Mesorhizobium onobrychidis: one gene and its partner. The protein of the gene in region 1 interacts with the protein of each later gene in a pairwise test. Links are inferred from orthologs where the notes say so. Each region holds a gene or a part of one and is shown on either strand. Other genes may lie near its edges. The genes, in order: IHQ72_RS35135 and dnaE.

The links.
Region 2: the proteins of IHQ72_RS35135 (region 1) and dnaE interact in binary tests that used the Escherichia coli proteins (3 or more experiments, as listed by UniProt). The link is inferred for Mesorhizobium onobrychidis from one-to-one orthologs.

Annotation. Positions count from the first base shown.
Region 1 is NZ_CP062229.1:7,111,491-7,127,304, forward strand. What follows is about bases 13,006-15,793. They hold IHQ72_RS35135 (pyridoxal phosphate-dependent aminotransferase), read left to right. Parts: upstream 13,006-13,701; coding sequence 13,702-14,886; downstream 14,887-15,793. Other genes in these bases: IHQ72_RS35130 (LysR family transcriptional regulator), read left to right, coding at 13,006-13,522; IHQ72_RS35140 (phosphonopyruvate hydrolase), read left to right, coding at 14,861-15,733. Also shown: IHQ72_RS35080 (phosphocholine cytidylyltransferase family protein), read left to right, coding at 1-632; IHQ72_RS35085 (CDP-alcohol phosphatidyltransferase family protein), read left to right, coding at 655-1,263; IHQ72_RS35090 (asparagine synthase-related protein), read right to left, coding at 1,564-3,189; IHQ72_RS35095 (alkaline phosphatase family protein), read right to left, coding at 4,027-5,493; IHQ72_RS35100 (M24 family metallopeptidase), read right to left, coding at 5,536-6,783; IHQ72_RS35105 (ABC transporter permease), read right to left, coding at 6,928-7,788; IHQ72_RS35110 (ABC transporter permease), read right to left, coding at 7,801-8,736; IHQ72_RS35115 (ABC transporter ATP-binding protein), read right to left, coding at 8,736-9,728; IHQ72_RS35120 (ABC transporter ATP-binding protein), read right to left, coding at 9,725-10,774; IHQ72_RS35125 (ABC transporter substrate-binding protein), read right to left, coding at 10,798-12,363; more of IHQ72_RS35130, read left to right, coding at 12,608-13,005. UniProt on the Escherichia coli protein: Shows aminotransferase activity with methionine and histidine as substrates, and to a lesser extent also with phenylalanine.
Region 2 is NZ_CP062229.1:4,005,959-4,013,762, forward strand. Bases 1,502-5,592 are described here. They hold dnaE (DNA polymerase III subunit alpha), read left to right. Parts: upstream 1,502-1,864; coding sequence 1,865-5,392; downstream 5,393-5,592. Other genes in these bases: IHQ72_RS19915 (acetyl-CoA carboxylase biotin carboxylase subunit), read left to right, coding at 1,502-1,667; IHQ72_RS19925 (methyltransferase family protein), read left to right, coding at 5,498-5,592. In the rest of the region: more of IHQ72_RS19915, read left to right, coding at 1-1,501; more of IHQ72_RS19925, read left to right, coding at 5,593-5,905; IHQ72_RS19935 (potassium channel family protein), read left to right, coding at 6,522-7,325; IHQ72_RS19940 (DMT family transporter), read right to left, coding at 7,431-7,804. UniProt on the Escherichia coli protein: DNA polymerase III is a complex, multichain enzyme responsible for most of the replicative synthesis in bacteria. This DNA polymerase also exhibits 3' to 5' exonuclease activity. The alpha chain is the DNA polymerase catalytic subunit.

The DNA of each region.
Region 1 (15,814 bases):
TCGGCGTAAGGGAGGTGACGATCGTTGTCGGCTATCGCAAAGACGCGATCCAATATTCCTGCGGCCGACGCTTCGGTGGGCTCGATATCAATTATGTCGAGTCGACGGTCTTCGACCGCACGGGCAGCGCCTATTCGCTGTGGTTGGCCCGGGATGCGCTTTTGGCCGGGGGCACCTATCTGCTCGAAGGCGACGTGTTTTTCGAACCGGAGGTGCTTCGCTACCTGACGCTGGACGACGCGGACAATGTCGCGGCCGTCGCGCCGTTCAGCCCGGAGATGGAAGGCTCGGCCGTCGTCCTGACGAACGGCGGTTACATTGCCGAAGTGCGGATGAAGCAGACGGCAGCGAATCTCAATGATAGTTCGCCGCCACTCTTCAAAACGATGAACCTGATCCGCTTTTCCGGAGAAGATTTGCGCCGGACGATAGTTCCGTATCTCAATGACATCATAAGCGCTGGAGCCGTCAAGTCGTATATCGAGGAGCTGCTGTCGAATCTCATCCAGCTGAAAGGGCTCCGGATCGCGGCTGGCAGGTGCGACAGCCTCAAATGGTACGAGATCGACAATGAAGCCGACCTGCGCATCGCGGAGGCAATGTTCTCGACCGCGCGCGAGATTGCCTGCTGACCGCAAGCCTGGGGAATGGAAGATGCTTCGCTACCTCGTTGATCCCGCCAATGCCATCACCACGGTCGGGCTACTGTGCTCCTCGATTGCTCTCTATTTCACATTGGCGGGCCACATCGAGCTGGCGGTCGGCGCTGCCCTGTGGGCCGTTCTCGCGGATCACCTGGATGGAGTGGTCGCCGGCAGAACCCGAAACCGCTCGCCCGACATGGCGAAGATGGGGAAGAGCCTCGACGGGTTTGGCGACATCATGTATGGCGCCATCCTTCCCGCGATCATTCTCGTGCAGCTGAATGGCGCCTCGCACGTCTCCTTCTTCGTCGCCACGGCGCTGCTGCTCGCCGGTGCCATTCGCCTGAGCTATTTCGCGAATTTCGGAAAGTCAGATGACGGTCGGTTTTTCGGTGTGCCGCTGTCCTACGACATTCCCTTGATGGCCGCCTTTGTCCTCGTCCAGCCCTTCCTGCCCGCGGCGACGTTCCTGCCGGCCGTGAACATCGTCTTCGCTCTTTTGAGCCTTGCCCACGTGGCGTCGGTTCGCGTGCCATCGCCGAACCGGGCCATGTACTTAGCGATCACGCTCTTCGCCGTCACCGCGTCGACGATCCTCGTTCACCGGGGGACGGTGTGATGCCCGCATTGCCCCTCTCCACTGACGCGTCGATCTTGTTTCCGCCAAAGCTCAAGTCGCCCCGGGTGGATCTACCGTTCATTCGGCCAACGCTGGCTAGTCGCCGAGCAGCCGATGTGCAAGGCATCGACGACGTAGGGTTTTTGCTGTCGCGATCGGAAGGTCCATCTAGACGAGCCATCCCGCCTGTTTGATAGGCGTGATCATATCGCGGCCCGCACGGCGCGGATCACCCGCGACAGATGCCTGTCGCCGGCGTCGAGGCCGAGACTAGCGAACGTCGCAATGCCCCTAAGATACTCATCGGTCACTGCTCCAGGCCGGGTCATCATTCGCAAAGGCATCTGTCCAAATCTCAAATATCAGCATGTTCCAAAGCGTCTGGAACCGCGCCTTCGTGAAGCTGTCTTTGCTTTCGCATATACACGCCTGCACATCGCCAAGTGATACGATCGCATGTCGTTCAACGCGGTCCTTCGTCAGGTACCTTCGCGAGAGTTCCAATAGGGCGTCGCGCATGTCGCCATCATAGCGCAATTGTTGAATCCCCTTCGGGCGCTGAAGAATTTCAGGAGGAAGCAGTTTGCTGATGCTCTCCCGGAAGAAAGACTTGACGTGAGATTCCGTCACTTTTTGTTGAGCGGGGAGGCGTAGGGACAAGTCGAGCAAGGATCGTCTCGATAGCGGCATAACCAACTCAAGTTCCGCGCGTGAAGCGAGCAAGGTCTGCGCACCGATACGTTCGTCCCAGTCAGTGAGTGATTGGCGAAGATTGTCGAAAAGGAGGTCTTTGGGACCTTCTTGATTAGCTGGCTTGATATCTAGCGATCCTGATTGGTCCTTGCGCGAAAGGTCATCGCGCGCGTTGTTCATCCTAAGCCAAAGATCCCTATGGTAGGGCATGCCGCCAAAAAGCGTGTCGCTGAGATTGCCAGAAAAAAGCGTTTGCACGGATCTTGACGCGTCTCGCCACAGGGCGAAAAGGCACGGAAACTCATCATAGCCGCCCGGATTACCCAGAGCTCGTACGGCTTCCTGCATGAGGGAAGCCAAGTCTCGCGCGCCGACGATAATTTCATGATGCTCCAAGCCAAGATGGGAGGCGGTCGCGCGGGCACCTTGGATCTCCGGATCCTCCTCGCCGTAACCAACGGTGAAGCTCCGTATTACACGGCGCGGATCGGCTTCTTTCAGCAGCGCTGCGATCGCGGCGGAATCGATGCCGCCGCTGAGTGAAACGCCGATATCGCCATGTGAACGTTGAAGTGATTCCGCCACAATCCGACGAAGAAGCGACAACAATTCGTCGGACGACAGTAAGTCTCTGGGCTGAGTATACTCATTCGCCTGAGGCGGCAGGCGACGAAGACTGTGCAACGCACGGTCGAATATCTCAACGAAGCCAGCTCGCGCCGGCCGTATATCGCGATGGAAGGTCAATCCAGCCGGCGCCCAACCACGCTCAATGAATGCACGAACGGCAGCGACATCGAAGGCGGGATGAAGTTCCGGAAGCTTGCATAGTGGTGAGTAGGTCGTGGAAAATGCAATGCCAGACGGAAGATGTGCGATGAACAGCGGACGGGTACCGAAGGTATCCCGTGCAATGTGCAATCTGCCACTCGCGGCGTCGTGCAGCGCAATGGCATATTGACCATCAAGGTCGTCGAACGCGTCTTGTCCGCGTGATCGATATTCCTCCACGAAACGATCAGGATCGAATGCAATGCGCTGACGCTTTTCCGTCGCAATATAAGCTACTTCATCGAACAACAGACTCACACCACCACGGCGGAATTGCGAAAGTTCATTTGGCAGATGGTTATCATCGGAACGAGCTTCACCTTGTTCGTTACGTTCGCAGCTGACTAACTCGCTGGCCACAGAGAACTCGCCGTGCTCGTACCTGCCTATGATCGCTGTCATTGCATTCCGCCCCACTCTTTACTCGCGTGAAGAGTGCTCCCGCCGACGACGTTGAACATCCTGCGGCCTTCCAGGCCTGTCGGCTAGGCGGTCCAGCCGGTCCGCCGATTCAGCTTGTCCGGTCTGCCGACTCATACAGCCTCCGATTCATTGACGACGTCTCGCTGAAGCGTTCGGAGAACCCGTGCATGGACCGTGCCAGAGAAAGAAACACTTCAAAGTAATGAGTTAGAGGGATTTACCGCCTGTCGTAGATCCGACATTGATCGGATATAGGACGCCGCGCGGCGGGCGCCCTTCCCATCACCACGAAGCATAGGGGTCACGTATGACGGCAGTTCGACCGAATTAAAGCTTGAGAGCAGACGTAGACGAGCTCGTTGAAGTAGTGGTTGGGCAGGGCGTGTTAGACCGCCGGGTGTCATGACATGCGCCAGAAGCCGTTGGCGACCCGCAGCACTCGCGGCGGCGGACCTCGGCAAGCCGGCGACTGAAGGCGGCGGCTCCGTCAGATCAGCGATGTCGCCGTATAGTTCGGTCTACCCGCTTCATGGAACGTAGGCCACCGCCTGTTCTGGAAGGCGATCGGCTTGATCTTGGCCGGGGCGTGAAGACCACAACGCGCAAGAGTTCGTCCGGGCAAGCGGCAAGCCAATCCCGGCAGGCCCTGCCGCTGGCACTTCGGGCAATGCATGCCGGTTCAAGCGCAGCCATGTACGGCCGAGCCGGCGCTAAACTTCTGTGGGCCAGGGTGCTGCCGGTTCATGTCCTGGGTCACCACCTGGCGATCGTCCCCGATTCCTTTGTTGAAGGCCTGCCTCTGCGCAAACATGCGGCCTACCCTTCCGCCGTCCCGCTCTCGATATAAGTCGAGGGTCCAACGTGAACACGCCGAAGAACCTGCCTGAAACGGCCAAGCCCCACATCGAAAGCTTCACTGCGAATTTCGGGGGCAGCCTTATGTCTTGGCTCAACGATTTCGGTCAGAACGCGGCCGGTCATGCTTCCCGGCTGCGCTATTCTAAGTAGATGCAGAATGGTCGGTGCAAAATCGCAGATGCCGGAAGGGGTTGTGGAGACGGAACCTGCGGCAGGGAAAGCTGAACCAGCGATGATTCCCAGGGCGGCCAACTCCTTCGGATGCAGACCACCATGGACGCCTAGACAGAGGTTGTCTTCGTAGAAAGTACCGCCGACAAGGCCGAATGGATCGATACTGTCATTCGCGCGGAAGGAGAAAGACACATCCGGTGCGCGAGAATGATCGATAAAGACCAGATGTTTGCCAAGGCTTCCCGGGGCGATGCCCTCGGTCTCGTTCTTCGCCTGGGTAAAAACCGGCCCGCACCACGGCTCGCCGGTGATCGTCGCCACGATCCGGGCGACCCGTTCGTCGCTTGGGTCAGCGAGATAGAGCGCGCCGACCTGCCCGGGCACCACCACGACATCGACGTCTAGTGCGGGTGCGGTACCGGGTCGGTAGCCCGCACGACGCAGGCTGTCGACGACCGAAACCTGGGTTTGACCCGTGATGTGTCCGTGGTCGGAGATCGCGATGACCTGTACGCCTTCAGCACGTCCCTCTGCTTCCCACCAGTCTAGCACCCGGCCAAACTGGCGGTCGCAATGCGCGATGATCGACCGAGTTGCCTCAGCGCCTGTGCCATGGAAGTGCGAAGTGATGTCTGGCTCGCCGTAGGAGAGGACTGTCACATCAGGCCGGTATTTCGGCCAGACCACCTCAAGAAATGCTGAGGTGATCCAATCTTGGCCGGCCTTGTCAGGCTCGGTGCTGGGCGGATCTGGCAGCAACGGCCCAAGCAACTCTTCGGCTTCAGCCAGCAGATCGTCCGGCGTGCAGGCCCCGCGGAAATGCCCTGAAAGCCGAACCTGCCGGAAATCCTCCGCCTTGTGGTGGAAAAAGCGAGTCGTGCCGGGCGAGTTGGTGGCCAAGACGGCAAGACTGCGACCGTCCGAAGCGAGGATTTCCCCTAGCGTCTGTGTGGACATCAGCCGCCCACCGCTTTCGAGGTCAAGCTTGCGCAGGAGAACCTCGTCTGCTGTGTCGATGTAGCGGGACGGAGTTACCGAACGGTCGACATATTTGTTCCCAACCATGCCATGCCGGCTCGTCGTCGAACCGGTCACGAAACTGGGAAAGGCCGAGCGGGTTTCGCTTGGATAGACCGTGCGATGGTTCGACAAGGTGATGCCATAGGCCTGTAGTCGGCAGAGGTTCGGTGTCAGGTCGGGTGCGACCAGGTCAGGACGCAGGCCGTCGAAGCTGACGATGAGAAAGCGCATACCGTGTATCTCGCAGTCACGTTTGACAAAGACGCCATTTCGCTAGCAGTCGCATATCGCGAGCTCACGCGACAACGACCAGCATGGTTCGGAAGAGTCGGCGCCGATAATGAATTGATCTTCCAGCATGAACGCTCCGAGGCCACGGATATACCAGGGCAACTCATATGCGAGCACCATGCCGGGCTCGATTTCCGTCGTTTCATCCGCCGAGATGAACGGCCATTCCTCGACGAATATCGACGCCCCGACACCGTGGCCAAAATGGCCGCGACAATACATGTCAAACCCTTGCACATGCATTGTCTTCATCGCAGTCGTATAGACCTCTCGCAATGGCACCCCGGGGCGGAGGCGTTCCAACCCGGATTCGAACGCGATACGCAGGGCACCGTAAATTGCCTGCTGATCCGCGCTCGGCCGACCGAGCACAGCGGTGCGTGCGCAATCGGAAGTGTAGCCGTCAACGACACAGCCAAGATCGAGACGGATCACGTCTCCTCGTTGTGCCGGTCGGCCTTTGCCGGTCGCTCCAGGTCCGATCGTGATGGCGCCGTTCGGCAAAACCGGGCCATGGTATCCCAGCTCGGCTGCGCGTTGCGCAGAGGCCGTGCGGAAAATTGAGAACAGCTCGTCAGCGGTACGGCCGGGCCGGATGTGGGCGATGGCCGCTGCCGTGCCAGCTTCGGCTGATTGGGCAGCGAGCTTCAGCCGGTTGATTTCGCCGGTGGACTTGATCATTCGAAGGCGACCGACGAGCGTCGAGGCATCCGACCAGCGAACATTGGGGCATGCTTCATTGAACAAGGCTTGGTCTTCAACCGGCAGGAAAGCGTTTTCGGTTCCGAGCCGTGCAGTTGAAAGCCCGCGGCCGGCCAGGGCCCCAGCAAGCAGCGCAAATGTTTGTTTGCGGTCAAAGGTTGCTGGTCTCAGACGCACTTGCTCTGGCGGGCGAGCGGTCGAAAGCCGCTCAATGAGATACCCATCGGGGATCTCACTAATGTCGATCAGATCGACCCAAACAGGAAAGGTGACGATGTCGTCAATTCCGGAAGCAGCTCGGAATTCTTCAGCGTAGAAATCGCCGATAATCGCGGTGATCGGCTCTCGTGAATCGGCGGGCACGATCACAAAAGCAGCGCCAGCCCGTCGCCAGCCGGCCGCGCTGCCTGGGCGTGCTCCTGTGCCATAGATGATCGACTCGGGTTGGATTAGTATGATTCCGTCCAGCCCATCCTGCTCCATGAGGATCTGCGCACGCTTACGATTAAGTGGGCGGAGAAACACCATTGATGTATTCCTATTCATAGAAACGGTTCTAGTGGCCGTTCCCACATGCAAATCTTTTAGTTGGCGCTGCTCAAACATCCGACGGTCGTTTCGGCGCTCTGGACTGAGGAGGCTGAACACCAGAACGAGGCAGCTGTATGGGCGTCAACGTGGGCCGTTATCCAACCGGTCGAGCAGCCAGTCGCCCAACAAGCTGATGGAGAGTGTCGTCGCGACGATCAGCACAGCAGGCGCAAGCATGATCCAGGGCGCACGTGTCATATACTCCCGGCCATAGCCGAGCATGTTTCCGAGGCTCGTCATCGGGGGCTGAACGCCAAGGCCCAGAAAGGACAGGCTGGTTTCCATGAGGATGATCTCCGGGAAGGTCAGCGTCATGGAAACAATGAGCGTCGACGAGATATTCGGAAGGATGTGCCGCAGATATACCTGCATTGGGCTCGCACCCAACTGACGAACAGCTCCGGCGTAGCCTTGCGCGCTGGCGGCGACCGCAAGCCCGCGTGCGATACGCGCGTAGCGTTCCCAGCCATAAAGTCCCATCAGTCCAATGAACAGCGGCAAAGCGTTTCCGAAAAACGCAAGCACCGACAGGGAAAGGATGAGGAAAGGCATGGCTGCCTGAAAGTCAGCGAGCATCAGGATGAACTGCTCGACGCGCCCACCAAAGTGGGCCGCAGCAAAGCCCATGGTCGTGCCCAAGCACGCCGAAATCAGCGTTGCCCCAAGGGCGACCAGAATTGAGATACGAACAGATACGATCAGTCGCGATAGAATATCGCGTCCGAGTTCGTCTGTTCCAAGCACATGGTGAGGGTGTAACGGCGAGGCCAGCCGGTTAGGCAGATCAAGCGCGGTGTATTGGTACGGGGCGATTCCATCAGCGAGCAGCGCCACTATGACGATAAAAACGATCCAGAGCACGCTGGCGATGACGGAGAAAGGAATTCGGCGGTGTTTCGTGGTCTCTCGCGTGCCAGTCGCCGTTTCGGTTACTTTTCCCATCATGTTCATTGCTCAGCGCCCCCCGGTCGAGTTCGCGTTGGCCAGGCGCGGATCGAGGATGCCGTAGAGGAAGTCCACGATGAGGTTGGAGACCACCATTGTGGCGGCCACCAGCAGGAGAATACACTGCACAACCGCCAGATCGCGGGCTGTCACCGACACAACCAGCAGATTGCCGACACCCGGCCAGGAGAACACGCTCTCGACCACAACCGAACCAGCGATCAGATTGCCGACCATGAAGCCGACAATGGTAACGGCAGGAATTGCGGCGTTCGGCAGGGCGTGACCACGCACAACCGCGGCCCAGGGGATACCCTTGGCACTGGCAGTGCGAATGTACGGCTGCCCCAGTACCTCCAGCATAGCGCTCCGAATGAACCGTGCGAGCACGGCAGCACCACCAACGCCGAGAGTGATGATCGGCAGGATTAGATGCTGCAGACTGCCCGTGCCGCCGGTCGGCAGCCACGCAAGCCAGATTGCAAGGACTTGAACCAATACGAGACCGAGGACAAAGCTCGGCACCGTATATCCTGCGACCGCCGTGACCATGACGGCACGGTCAATGGCGCTGTCCCGATGCAAAGCGGCATAGATACCGGCTGGAATACCGATGGCCAGTTTCATCAGAAGTGCAGGAAGGGTCAGCATAAGCGTTGCCGGGATACGTCCCAGAACAAGGTCAAGCGCAGGCCCGCCTCCACGCATCGACCGGCCGAGTTCGCCCTGAAAGATCGCTGCGAAGTAATGGAGATATTGGATCCAGAGTGGCAGATCCAGCCCCCACTCCCGGCGAAAGGCGGCCATGGCCTCGGGCGAGGCGTCGTCCCCCATGACGCTGCGGGCCGGATCTCCCGAGAGCCTCAGGACGATGAAGGCGAACGTGACCACCAGCGCGATGGTCAGAACGGCACGCAAGACACGGATAGCAAAAAACCGAAACATCAGGTTTCAACCTTCTTGCTCGGCGGGTTGGTATGGACGGCATGACAAGCAACGGATCGTCCGTCCGGCAGAGTCGAGAATGTGGGGGAGACTCTCACGCACTGCGGCCGCGCGATGGAACAGCGAGGGTGAAACGCGCAGCCGGTCGGACGGGCTGCAGGGTTGGGTGGTTCGCCTTTGAGCATGATGCGCTCGCGCGTGCGCCGGCCTACAACAGGTACCGCTGAGACAAGCGCCTTAGTATAGGGGTGGGTTGGGCTCGAGAGCAAAAGATTTGTCTCGCCATATTCAACGATACGACCGAGATACATCACAGCCGTATGCTGACTGACCTGGCGAACCACTTTCAAATCGTGACTGATGAAGAGGAGAGTAAGACGTAGGTCCTTTTGAAGGTCCATGAGTAGGTTCACGACCTGGGCCTGGATCGAGACGTCAAGAGCCGAGACCGGCTCATCGCAGACCAACAACGCCGGTCGCATGATAAGCGCCCGAGCAAGAACAGCACGCTGACTCTGCCCACCCGACAGTTGATAAGGCAGGCTCGAGGCATGACTCGCATTCAGGCCAACTGCATCGAGCATAGCCAGCGCTTCATTGTTCCGCTTCGATGCAGACCCGATGTCATGGATGTCCAGTGGTTCCCTGACCTGATTGAGGATCGACAGTCGGCGGTCCAGCGCGGCGAGTGGATCCTGGTGGATCAGTTGCATATGCGTGCGCATGCGGCGCCACGCTGGTGTATTGGCGGGCGGCAGTTCAGTACCTCGGAAGAGCACATATCCGCTGTTCGGCCGTTCAAGGCCGAGCGCGATCCGTCCTGTGGTTGATTTTCCCGATCCTGATTCGCCGACGAGAGCCAGCGTCTGCCCCTCTTTCAGAGACAGTGAGACTTCATCAACAGCGTGGACAGGCACCTTTGTTCCGAAGAGCCCCTTCCGCGTCGAATAGCTGCGCGAAATGCCGTGCAGGTCAAGAATGCTTGCAGTCATGCCGGCACGCTCGCCTTTAGTTTTAAGGGCTGCTGGGCCTCCGTGGCGGGCCCTGCTATGCAGGCGGAGAAGCGGCCGGCTTCGGTTTGCGTGAGTGGCGGAATGGTCGCGTCACAAACCGGCATGCGTTGCGGACAGCGGGGCGCAAACGGGCACCCTGGAGGCACGTTTGCCGGCTCCGGCACCTGGCCCTCGATGGGAATGAGCCGTTTCAACGCGCCTTCGAAAGGCGGCAAGGCCGCAAGGAGCCCCTGCGTATAGGGATGCCGCGGACTGGCAAAAATCGAGGCTGACGGCGCTGTCTCGACGATGCGGCCGCCATACATCACTATGATGCGCTCGCAGGTTTCGGAAACGACGCCGAGATCGTGGCTGATGAGAACAAGAGCCATGCCCGTCTCGCGCCGAATGGTAGTCAAGAGGTCCAGTATCTGGGCCTGGATTGTCGCGTCGAGCGCGGTGGTCGGCTCGTCGGCAACCAGGACGTCCGGCTTTCCGGCGAGCGCCGTGGCGATCATGACCCGTTGGTTCTGACCGCCGGACAGTTCATGGGGATAAGCGTCGAAGCGACGTCCCGCGTCCGGCAGGCCAACGAGCTCAAAAAGACGTTTTGTCTCGCCCCGAATGTTCGAGCCCGACACCCCCTGATGTCGCGCGAGAACTTCGCCAATCTGCCGACCAATTCGGATGACAGGATTGAGCGCGCTGGACGGATCCTGGAAGATCATCGCCACGCGCCCGCCCCTAATCCGGTCGAGCCGCATCGCTGATGCGCCACGCAGTTCTTCGCCTTCCAGCCGAATGCTTCCCGACACTGTAGCCGTGCGAGGCAGCAACCCGAGCGCAGCAAGCCAGGTAACGGACTTGCCGCTACCTGACTCGCCGACAATACCGATTGACTCGCCCCGTGCGACCGTGAGGTCGACCCCCCTAATTACCTGGACGCCGCTGAAGTCGACGGAGAGGCCTTCGATCGTGAGCAACGGTTGCGACGACGAAGCCGCCGGCAATGCGGATGCTGGTGCAGTGCCGGCGAGATTTGCCATCGCCGTCCCTCCTCGCGTGGGCATCAGTTTTGCGTATAGGCGGCGTTAAATGGACCGAAGTTCAGGTCAAGTGTCTGCCCCGGGACCCAGGCGATATCCTTGCGCTTGCCATAGAACTGACCGGAGCCATGCAGCAGGACGCAGGGCGGATTCTCGTGATCGATGATTTCCAGCATCCTGCGGATGACCGCGCGGCGAGCCGCTGCGTCCACCGTTGATTTGAGTTTCTCGCCAAGAGCGAAGAATTCCTTGTCTTGCCACATGCCCAGCTTCGGAAGTTCGCCGTTTGGACCCAAGAGACGCCAAGCGTGGGCCAACAAGTCCGGAAAGATTGCCGTGGTCGAATTGTCATAAATCGCGTTGATCGGCTTCTGTTGAATCTGGGCGAAGTTCTCCATCATCTGGATTTCGACATTGAGGCCGACGGTCCGCCACATCTCGACCATGACCTGAGCGCCGGCCACCTGATTGGGATAATAGTTGTTGAGAAGTTTGTACGTGACGGTTTCGCCGTTGTAGCGGCTTTCGCTAAGAAGTTCTCGCGCCAGGTCAGGATCGTAGGCAAGAGCAGCAAAGTCCTCGATATAACCTTCTCCGAAGCTGGGGAACTGAAAGCCGTTCGGCACCAGAACTCGGTTCTGCCACAGCGCTTCGACCAAGGCCTTACGGTCGAGCGCCAGGCTGAGCGCCCGCCGTACGCCGACCTTTGAGACAACGGGTCCCGTTGTGTCGATCGCCAAAGAGCGCGTATTCTGGACCGCGCCACCTGCTACTTCGAGCCCCTGCTGGCTTTCGATGCCAGAGAACATGTCCGGCGAGAGGTCGGTGATGAAACCGACTTCGCCCGCAGTGAGCGCGTTGATACGTGAAGCAAGCTCCGGGATTATCCGATACTCGATACCAGCGTATGGCGGCTTTCCACCCCAGTAGTCATCGAATGCCGCCAGCACGATGTTCACGTCGAGCGACTGGCTGACGATGCGATACGGACCGGTGCCGACGGGCGCAGCGATCCACTTGTCCCAGGATCCCGCGGCTTCATAAGCGCGGCTACCGACGATTTCCGATGCCCAGGAGGCGAGACGCATCTCCAAAAGCGCATCATCGCCCTTAGCGTGAACGAGGACGGTGTGGTCGTCGGCAATTTCAACGCGGTCAACGGTATCGAGCGTTTGCATGGCGACGGTCTTGCCGGCCTTACCGGGTCCGAGCAGATGATCGGGGCTGAGCGAAAAAGCGACGTCGCGGGCGGTAAAGGGACTGCCATCGTGAAAGGTCACGCCTTTGCGCAGGAACAGGCGTAGCGACTGCCCGTCAACGCGCTCCCAGCGCTCGGCGAGTGCCGGGCGTAATGCCATCTTTTCCGTCTGATCAAAGCCAATGAGCGTATCGAACATCTGTGGGACGACGCGTCGCGTGGCTGTACTGTTGTAGAGGACTGGTTCAATGGCCGCTGGGAAGCCGGACATGCCGATCCTAAGCGTGCGGCGATCGGCGTCCTGGGCCTTCGCTGAAGGTACTCCAGTCATTGTCAGAAGACCGCTTGCCGCCCCGGCTACCAATAGATTGCGTCGCGTTGTCAAAAACATGTGCGTACCTGTCTCCTGTGCAGCTTCGCGAACAACCACGTCGCTCCGGGCTTGTGGGATCTCTTTCTACGCCCACGGATACTCTCTCAGTCCAGCCGAGCGCGGCGGAAAACCACCTCATTGATGAACTATTGTCGCGGCAGAAGATCAAAGCATTTTGTTACAGGCAGGTGACATGTATCGAATATTGCGATAGCAAACCATCGATTCCGGATGGGTTGCCGCGCGTGCTCAAGGGGGGGATTTGGCCGAGGAAAAAGATCTTTCGCTCAACGCCGTTCGGGCTTTCGTGCAGGTCGCACGCGACAAGACCGTCACCAGGGCCTCGAAGACGCTTGGCATCACCCAGAGCTCCGTGAGCCGCCACATCGCGGTGCTGGAGGAATATTTCGGCGCCAAGCTGCTCGAACGGCGCGGGCGTCAAAGCCAGCTCACGGATTTCGGGCGGCTGTTCGCCGATGCCGTCGCCGAACCTCTCGAGACGATCCTCTTCACGGCAATGCGGATGCGCCGCCGCGGTGACAGGAAGGATGCCAACCGGCTCGTCGTCAGAACCTCGCTCTCGACCTTCGCCTATACGCTGCTCATTCCCAACTTGAGCGACTTCTCGAAGGAAATGGGCGGCGTCACGGTCGACGTCATCAGCACTCTGTCGGCCCCTGCTTCGGACGACAGTTTCGACGTGCTCCTCACCCGGGACCTAACAGTGAGCGAACCGGCGGATCGCTGGGATTTCTATGACGAGCACCTCGTCTGCGTCGGATCGCCAAACTGTGTCGCCGGCCGCGGGCTCGAAGCGCTGCGCACCACCCCGATGATTGCCGTCACCTCGCGGCCGGACATCTTGCCGATCTGGCTTCGCGGCATGGACCTGAAGACGTCGGATATTCTTTCGGGGGCGCGCTACGACCACCACTATCTGGCCCTCCCGGCGGTAACGACCGGCCAGACCTTGCTGGTGACACCCTATATCATCGTAGCGGACCTGATCAGGCAGTGCCTTCTGGACGTGCTTCCCGGCTCGCGGGCACCGAGCGGCATGCAATATCGGGCCTATGCGGTCGATCGCAGCGGCAACCCCGATCTCGCCCGAGCCTTCTGCCGCTGGCTCACTAGGCTCTGCCGGAAAAAGACCGAAGAGGAGAGCACCGGGAAATAAATCCTGGCCGCAATGATGCATCGCAGAACGCGATCCTTTTGGCCGCTTTTCGCGATGCCAAAACTAGCGAGCTTGGGGCGCCCCATCTAGCTCTGGGCATAACTCGCTGCTTTGAGGAAAGTCCATTGCCCTTACTCGCCAAAAGACTGCAGGCCGTCCGACCCTCCCAGACAAAGGCCATGACTGCCAAGGCGTGTGCCTTGCGCGAACAAGGTGTCGATATCGTCACGCTGAGCCAGGGCGAACCGGACTTCGACACGCCAGAGGCCGTCCAGCAAGCCGGCATTGCCGCCATTCTCAATGGCAAGACGCGATATACCCCGGTTGCTGGCGTCAAGCCGCTGCGCGAGGCGATCCGGCAGAAGCTTCTCCGCGACAACGGGCTCGATTACGACATCGATCAGATCACCGTCGGCTGCGGCGCAAAGCAGGTGGTCTTCAACGCACTTTTCGCCAGCCTCGACACCGGGGACGAGGTCATCATCCCTACGCCCTGCTGGGTTTCCTATCCCGACATGGTGCGGCTTGCCGGCGGCGAACCGGTGCTCGTTCCCTGCCCTGAGCGGCTGGGTTTCAAGCTGAAGCCACAAGATCTCGCGGCAGCTATCACGCCGCGCACCAAATGGTTGATGCTGAACTCGCCGAACAATCCGACCGGCGCGGTCTACTCCAGGGCCGATCTGGCCGCCCTGGCCGAGGTCCTACGCCGACACAGCCATGTCCACGTCCTTTCGGACGATATCTATGAAAAGCTCGTCTATGACGTGCCCTTCGCGACGATGGCCGAGGCCGCGCCGGACCTCATTGAAAGGGTGCTGACGGTCAACGGCGTATCGAAGTCCAGCGCCATGACCGGCTGGCGCCTTGGTTACGGGGCTGGTCCGAAAGAGCTCATCAAGGCGATGAACACGATCGAGGGCCAGACCTCGTCGCATACAAGTTCCATCTCGCAATATGCCACGATCGAGGCCATTGCCGGCAACCAGGATCACATCGCCGAGTTCGTGTCCGCCTTCCGAAAGCGTCGCGATCTCGTCGTGGAGCAAATCAATGAGGCCGAGGGCCTGAGCTGCCGCGTGCCGGACGGCGCGTTCTATGTTTTCGTCTCCTGCGCCGGCGTCATTGGCAAGGTGACCGCCACGGGCAAGGTGATCGAGAGCGACATGGATTTCGCCATGTATCTGCTGGAGCAGTTCGGTGTCGCCGTGGTGCCCGGCAGCGGGTTCATGGCCTCACCCTATATTCGCGTTTCCTATGCCGCATCAGAAGACGAGTTGAAGCGCGCCTGCGGCCGCATTTTCGCCGCCTGCACCGCCCTGTCCACAAGCGAGAAGACGTATGAGCAAAGCGAAGCAACTGCGTGACCGCATGGCCGAACGCGGCCTCGTCCGGATCATGGCCGCCCATAGCCCGCTTTCGGCCGTCCTGGCCGAGGAAGCCGGTTTCGACGGGATCTGGGCCTCAGGCTTCGAGCTCTCCGCCCTTTACGGTCTGCCGGACATGAGCCTCATCTCGATGACGCAGCACCTTGACATGCTGCGGGCGATCGCTGGCCGGTCGTCGCTGCCGATCGTCGCCGATATCGACACCGGCTACGGCAATGCGATCAATGTCATCCATGCCATCTCCGAATATGAACGCGCCGGCGCCTCGGCGGTTGTCATCGAGGACAAGACCTTCCCGAAGGTCACCAGCCTCGCCGCCGGCGGCCGCCAGGAACTACTTCGGGTCGAGGAGTTTCAGGGCAAGATCAACGCGGCCATCAGCACCCGCACCGACCCTAACTTCCTCGTCATCGCTCGGACAGAAGCGCTGATCGCCGGTCTCGGCGAAGAGGAGGCCCTGAAGCGCGCAGCAGCCTATGAAGCGGCCGGCGCCGACATGATCCTCATCCACTCGAAACAGAAGGCGCCGGACGAAGTTGAAAGCTTCGTGCGTGCCTGGAGCGGCAAGGCGCCGATCGTGATCGTGCCGACGGCGTATCCGGAGATGAACGAGGAACGTATCAAGGCGCTCGGCAGGATCGCGATCGTGATCTATGGCAACCACGCGATCCGCGCTTCGGTCACGGCGATGAAGGATGTCTTCGCGCGTATTCTCAAGGATCGCGGCATCCACAACGTCAACCTAGACATCGTTTCCGTCGAGGAGGTGTTCCGTCTGCAAAGGATGGATCAGGTCAAAGTCGACGAGGACCGCTTTCTGGAGTAACGGCCGACCGAACATTGTGTCTGACTCTGACCAGTGGATGAGCTGTCGCCATGACGAAGCGAGAAATTTGCCGGCTGCGGG
Region 2 (7,804 bases), 3.1 Mb from region 1 along the record:
AGATCGAGTCGAAGAAATTCGCCAATGCAGCCAAGGTCAGCACGGTGCCAGGCTGGCTCGGCGTCATCGAGAATGCCGTCCATGCGGAAAAGATCGCCGGCGAGATCGGCTATCCCGTGATGATCAAGGCCTCGGCCGGCGGCGGCGGCAAGGGCATGCGCATCGCCTGGAGCAAGGCCGAGGTGCGCGACGGGTTCGACCGGGCGCGGTCGGAGGCCAAAAGCTCGTTCGGCGACGACCGCGTCTTCATCGAGAAGTTCGTGGTCAATCCGCGCCACATCGAGATCCAGGTGCTGGCCGACGCGCACGGCAACGCGCTTTATCTCGGCGAGCGCGAATGCTCGATCCAGCGCCGCAACCAGAAGATCGTCGAAGAGGCGCCTTCGCCCTTCCTCGACGCCAAGACCCGGAAAGCCATGGGCGAGCAGTCGGTGGCGCTGGCCAGGGCGGTCGACTATCAGAGCGCCGGCACGGTTGAGTTCATCGTCGACAGCGAAAAGAACTTCTATTTCCTTGAAATGAATACGCGATTGCAGGTCGAGCACCCGGTAACCGAGCTCGTCACCGGCATCGATCTGGTCGAGCAGATGATCCGCATAGCTGCCGGCGAAAAGCTCGCTATCAAGCAAAGCGATGTCAAGCTGAACGGCTGGGCGGTGGAAAGCCGGCTCTACGCCGAGGATCCGTATCGCAATTTCCTGCCGTCGATCGGCCGGCTGACGAGATACCGGCCACCGGAAGAGGGACAGGTCGGCGAAATTGTCATCCGAAACGATACCGGCGTCACCGAGGGTTCGGAAATCTCGATGTTCTATGATCCGATGGTCGCCAAGCTGTGCACCTGGGCGCCGACCCGGCTCGCGGCAATAGACGCCATGTCCGTGGCGCTCGACAGCTTCGTCGTCGACGGCATCGAGCACAACATGCCGTTCCTGGCAGCACTTATGCAGCATCCGCGCTGGCGGGAAGGGCTGATATCGACCGCCTTCATATCAGAGGAATATCCCGATGGCTTCGCGCCGATCGTGCCTGATAGCGAGGAGAAGGCGGTGCTCGCATCGATTGCCACCGCGGTCGAACTGCTGCGCCGCGACCGGCTCGACCGGCTGGGCGGGCGGCTGGCGCCGCATTCGGGTGTCCTGAAACGCGACTGGGTGGTCAAGATCGGCAAGGATTACCTTTCGGCCTCGGTGCTCGAAGGCATGATCTCCATTCCGATGGCGATCGATCTGTCGATCGACGGCGGCAAGGCGCTGACGGTCACGTCCGACTGGCGGCCGGGCGATCTCATCTGGCACGGCACGGTCGGCGACCGAAGAATCGCCGCGCAGATCAGGCCGGTACCGAACGGGCTTCGCATCGCCTGGAAAGGTATGTCGGTGACCGCACGCGCCATGCTGCCGCGCACCGCCGAACTCGAAAGGCTGATGCCGGAAAAATTGGCGCCCGACACCTCGAAGATGCTGCTCTGCCCGATGCCCGGCCTTGTCGTGTCGATCGCCGTTGCCGAAGGGCAGGAGGTCAAGGCCGGCGAGACGCTGGCCGTGGTCGAGGCGATGAAGATGGAAAACGTGCTGCGCGCCGAGCGCGACCTCACCGTGTCGAAACTCAAGGCAAAGCCGGGCGACAGTCTCGCCGTCGATGCGGTGATCATGGAGTTTGCGTAAGGCTGAAAACAAAAACCCGCCTAGCGGCGGGCCGTTGGCGCAAATCAGCACCATGCATATATTCCTAGCATAAATGCCGTCACAAAGCAACGGATCGCGAGCTTGCAAGGCTCGAGTCGCAATTGCTGGACTCGCATCGTCCGGTGCCGGACAATACATCTTCATCGACTGAGTCCTTTCAAACGGCGCTAAAAACCATGGCGAATGAGACACTTCCACGCGACCCCTTGCGGCGCGAGGCCCTTGTGAGGGCATCGCGGCCGGAAGTGCCTGCGCGCCCGTTCATTCATCTGCGCGTCCATTCGGCCTATTCGTTGCTCGAAGGCGCATTGCAGCTCGGCACGGTTGTCGGCCATGCGGTCAAGGATGAGGCTCCAGCCATCGCCGTCACCGACACCAACAATCTGTTCGGCGCGCTCGAATTTGCGCAAAAAGCGGTGAAGGAGGGCATCCAGCCGATCATCGGCTGCCAGACCACTCTCGCCTTTTCCGGCGAAGCCAGCGACAGCCAGCGCGACCGCAGGCGGCAAGGCCCGGATATGCGGCCCGTGGTTTTGATCGCGGCGACCGAGGCCGGCTACAGCAATCTGGTCAGGCTGGTCAGCCGGGTCTATCTCGAAACGCCGCCCGGCGAGGCCGTGCATCTGACGACCGAGATGCTGCAAGGCCATTGCGACGGCCTGATCTGTCTCAGCGGCGGGCCGCGCGGCCCAATCGGCAACGCCTTGAAGGAGGATCGCCGCGATCTCGCCGAGACGCGGCTTTTGGCGCTCAAGGCGCTGTTCGGCGACCGGCTCTATGTCGAGCTGGAACGGGTTTCCGGTTATGACCGGGCGATCGAGCAATCGTCCGTCGACCTCGCCTATACCAATGACTTGCCGCTGGTCGCCACCAACGAGGCGTTTTTCTCCTCCCGCGACGACTATGAGGCGCATGACGCGCTGATTGCCATCGCCGAAGGTTCGGTCGTCGCCGTCGACAACCGCCGCCGCCTGTCGCCCGACAATTTTCTGAGAAACCAGGCTGACATGGCGAGGCTGTTCGCCGATCTGCCGGAAGCGATCGACAACACCGTCGAGATCGCGCTGCGCTGCTCCTACTACCCCAAGACCCGCAACCCGATCCTGCCGCGCTTTGCCGGCGGCGATGTCGCCGATGCCGATGCGGCGGTGAAGGCGGAGGCGCAGGAGCTTGCCAGACAGGCGCATGAAGGGCTGGAGGCGCGGCTCGCCGCGCACGGACTGGCTCCCGGCTACACGGTCGAACAATATCGCGAACGGTTGGAATTTGAGCTCGGCGTCATCGAGAAGATGAAGTTCCCCGGCTACTTCCTGATCGTCGCCGACTTCATCAAATGGGCGAAGGCGCAAGGCATTCCGGTCGGGCCGGGCCGCGGTTCGGGCGCCGGCTCGCTGGTCGCGTATTCGACGACCATCACCGATATCGATCCGCTGCGCTTCTCGCTGCTGTTCGAGCGCTTCCTCAATCCCGACCGCGTGTCGATGCCCGACTTCGACATCGATTTCTGCCAGGACCGGCGCGAGGAGGTCATCCGCTACGTCCAGCAGAAATACGGCCGCGACCAGGTCGGCCAGATCATCACCTTCGGCACGCTGCAGGCTCGCGCGGTGCTGCGCGACGTTGGCCGCGTGCTGCAGATGCCCTATGGCCAGGTCGACAAGCTCTCCAAGATGGTGCCGTCGAACCCGGCCAATCCGGTCAAGCTCGCCGACGCCATCGCCAACGAACCGCGCTTTGCCGAAGAGGCCGAGCGCGAGCCGATCGTGCAGACGCTGCTCGACATGGCGCAGAAGCTGGAAGGGCTCTACCGCCACGCCTCGACGCATGCCGCCGGCATCGTCATCGGCGACCGGCCGCTGTGGGAGCTGGTGCCGATGTACCGCGACCCGCGTTCCGACATGCCGGTCACCCAGTTCAACATGAAGTATGTCGAGCAGGCCGGGCTGGTGAAGTTCGACTTCCTCGGCCTGAAGACGCTGACGGTGCTGGAGACTGCGGTCAAGCTGATCCGCCGCCGCGGCATCGAGATCGATCTCGCCCACATTCCGCTCGACGACCCTGATACCTACGCCATGCTATCGCGCGGCGAAGTGGTCGGCGTGTTCCAGGTGGAAAGTGCCGGCATGCGCAAGGCGCTGATCGGCATGCGGCCCGACTGCATCGAAGACATCATCGCGCTGGTCGCTCTCTATCGGCCGGGACCGATGGAGAACATACCGACGTATAACGCCAGAAAGCATGGCGAGGAGGAGATGGCGTCGATCCACCCGAAGATCGACCATCTGGTGAAGGAGACGCAAGGCGTCATCGTCTACCAGGAACAGGTGATGCAGATCGCGCAGGAGCTCTCCGGCTATTCGCTGGGCGAAGCCGATTTGCTGCGCCGCGCCATGGGCAAGAAGATCCGCGCCGAGATGGACAAGCAGCGCGAACGCTTCGTTTCGGGCGCGGTCGAGCGCGGCGTCGGCAAGCCGCAAGCCGACTTCATTTTCGACCTGCTGGCAAAGTTCGCCGACTACGGTTTCAACAAGTCGCATGCCGCCGCCTATGCAGTCGTCTCCTACCAGACGGCCTATCTGAAGGCGCACTACCCGGTCGAGTTCCTGGCCGCGTCGATGACGCTCGACATGGGCAACACCGACAAGCTCGCCGATTTCCGCCAGGATGCGCTGCGCCTCGGCATCGATGTCGTGGCGCCGTCGGTGATATCAAGCTTCCGCGCCTTCGAGGTCGGCGAGAACCGAATCTTCTATTCGCTGGCCGCGCTCAAGGGCGTCGGCGACGCCGCGGTCGAGCACATCGTCGCCATGCGCGGCGAAAAACCGTTCAAGAGCCTCGCCGATTTCTGCGAAAGGGTCGATCCGAAGATCGTCGGCAAGCGGGTCTTCGAAAGCCTGATCATGGCCGGCGCGCTCGACTGCTTCGGCCACGACCGCGCCGCGATGATGGCCGGCGTCGAGCGGATGATGGGGCTGGCGTCGCTGGCGCAGCAGAATGCAATATCGGGCCAGCACGACATTTTTGGCGCCTCGCTCGGCGCGCAGTCGCAGGCGCTCAATCTGCCGGCGACCGACCCGTGGCTTGCCGCCGACCGCCTGCACCGTGAATTCCAGGTGGTCGGCTTCTATCTCTCGGCTCATCCGCTGGACGAATACAAGGCGGCGCTGCAGAAGATGCGGGTGCAGAACTGGGCCGAGTTCTCGGCGGCCGTCAAACGGGGTGCTGCCGCCGGGCGGCTTGCCGGCACCGTCACCACCAAGCAGGAGCGCAAGACGCGCACCGGCAACAAGATGGGCGTCGTGCAGTTCTCCGACACGTCGGGCCAGTATGAAGCAGTGCTGTTTTCCGAGGGGCTGGCGCAGTATCGCGACCTGCTCGAGCCCGGCCGTTCGGTGGTGATCACCGTTTCGGCCGAGGACAGGCCAGAAGGCGTCAATCTGCGCATCCAGACCGTGCAGTCTCTGGAGGACGAGGCAAGTCGCATCCAAAAAGCCTTGCGCATCTTTGTCAGAGATGACCGACCCGCGTCGGCGATTCAATCGCAGCTGACCCAGCGCGGCGACAGTCAGGTGAGCATTATCGTTATCAAGGATGAGGCGCAAGGCGAGGTCGAGATCGAACTGCCCAACCGTTACCGCGTCTCGCCGCAGATTGCGTCGGCCATGCGCGCGGTGCCGGGCGTGGTGGAAGTCGAGTTGGTGTGAGCTAACGACCGTATTCCGCCAGCCCGGTCGCATTGCCCGGTGACGATGCCGCTGGTGTTGTGAGCTCTGCGGCCTGGGTCTTTTCGGCGGCCGGGGGAGCGGGTCATGGATGAGCGGGATGCCGCTGCCGAACTCCAGAAAATGGTCAATGGCTTCCAGGTATCTCAGGCGATTTGCGTCGCCGCCACGCTGGGCATTGCAGACCATCTCAAGGACGGAAAACGCACCAGCGGCGAACTGGCCGCGTTGACCAATACTCATCCGCAGGCGCTCTACCGGCTGCTGCGCGCCCTTGCGTCGGTCGGCGTGTTCCATGAAGCGGAAGACCGGTCGTTCTCGCTGACCCCGCTCAGCGGCGCGTTGCGATCCGATGTTCAGCAGTCGGTCGAGCCGTGGGCGATTCTGGCCGGACGGCCGTATTTCCGTCAGGCATCCGGAAGAGTCCGTCATCTTCCACCGCGCGATGACGGCCATGTCGCGTGGCGTCGCCGCCGCGGTGATCGCGGCCTATGACTTCCGGCCGTTCTCTGTCGTCATGGATGTCGGGGGCGGGCAGGGCGCGCTGCTTGCCGAAATCCTCTGCCGCAATCCCGGCCAGCGCGGCATTCTTTTCGATCAGCCGCAGGTCTGGCGAAGGCCGGCCCGGTCTTTGACGCCGCGGGCGTATCCGATCGATGCGACATCGTCGCCGGCGATTTCTTCGTCTCGGTGCCCGAGGGCGCCGATGCGATTGTGCTTAAATGGATCCTGCATGACTGGGACGACGACACAAACATCCGGATCCTGAAAACCTGCCGCCGGGCGATGCGCCCCGAAGGCAAGCTGCTGGTGCTCGAGAGCATTCTGGCGCCGCCCAACGAAGGCGCCGGCGCAAAATTCGGCGATCTGAACATGCTGGTCATGCCGGGCGGGCAGGAGCGCACGGCGGAAGAATTCAGGTCGCTGCTTGCGGCGTCGGATTTTCGGGTCGCGAATATTGTTGAAGCCGGACCTCGCATCAGCATCATCGAGGCGGAACCGGTCTGACTGCTTTGCGGGTCTGAAACGCTCCGGATGTTCTCAAGCCACAGCGGCTTCCCTCTGCTCTGCCCACTGGACGGCTGTCGCAGCGAACGTTATCGCAGTTGTCATGAAGGCGCCGGAAAGGGAAGGAGTGGAGGATTTTTCAGCCTTGGCGCGGCTGCGCGGCACGCTGCGCAAACTTTATCACGGGCGCACGCCCGCGGCTTTCCGGTTTCAACTGGTCGCCATTGTCATCGACCTTGCCATCATCGCCTTCTTCATCGCCACACCGGTGATCCAGGAGTCGTCCTCTTTCCTCTGGCTTGATTATTCTGTGGCAGCACTTGTCGCCGCTGACATGATTGCCCGGCTGCTTGCCTCCAACGACATGCTGCGCCTGATGAAACAGCCGGCGTCGTGGGTCGATGCCTTTATCCTGCTGACGCTGCTGATGCCTTCGGCGCTGGCCAACCTAGGTTTTCTGCGCATATTGCGGCTGTGGTCGCTGTCACGCAGCGGCGCGCTGTGGCGGTTTTTCGAGATGCGCGGGCTCAAAAAATGGCGCGAGGCGAGCCATGCAGTCATCAATCTCCTGACATTCCTCCTTGTCATCACCGGCTTCGTCTACACCTTCTTTTTCAGCACCGGGGCCGGTCTCGAAGGCTATGTCGACGCGCTTTATTTCACCGTCGCCACGGTGACAACGACCGGCTTCGGCGACATCGTCCTGCCGGGTATCGCCGGCAAGCTCACCGCGATCGTCACTATGATCATCGGCATATCGCTGTTCGTCAGGCTGGCGCAGGCGCTCTTCCGCCCCGCCAAGGTGTTTTTTTCCTTGCCCCAATGCGGACTTCAGCGGCACGAACCCGACGCCGTCCACTGCAAGGCCTGCGGGCATCTCCTCAACATCCCCGACGAAGGCGACTGAAATGCGAGGCTAGAGCGCGGTTTTGGTGGAATCAAAACCGCGCTCTAACTCTTTGCTTTAACGCATTTTGTCGGACGCCAAACGAAGACGTTTGGCTGCAAAATGCTAAGACGCTGCCACTTCCGCAGGTTTGGTCGCTTTTTTCTGCAGATTGAGCAGATTGCCCAGCAGGATCAGCAAGGCTCCGCCGGCGGTGAAAGCGTCGATCTGCTCCTGATACAGCAGCCAGCCGATCAGCGCCGACAGCGGCACGCGCAAAAAGTCCATCGGCGAGATGACGGTCGCGTCGGCATAGGCGAGCGCGCGGGCCATGCAGAAATGCGACGACATGCCGGTGAAGGCGATCAGCAGGAGCCACGGCCACAGTTCGAGCGGCGGGTTGCGCCATTCGTAGAGCGCCGGGACAAGGCCGAGCACGGACTGGATGACCAGCATCCAGAAGATGATGGACACGACGCTGTCCGTCCGCGTCAGCGATT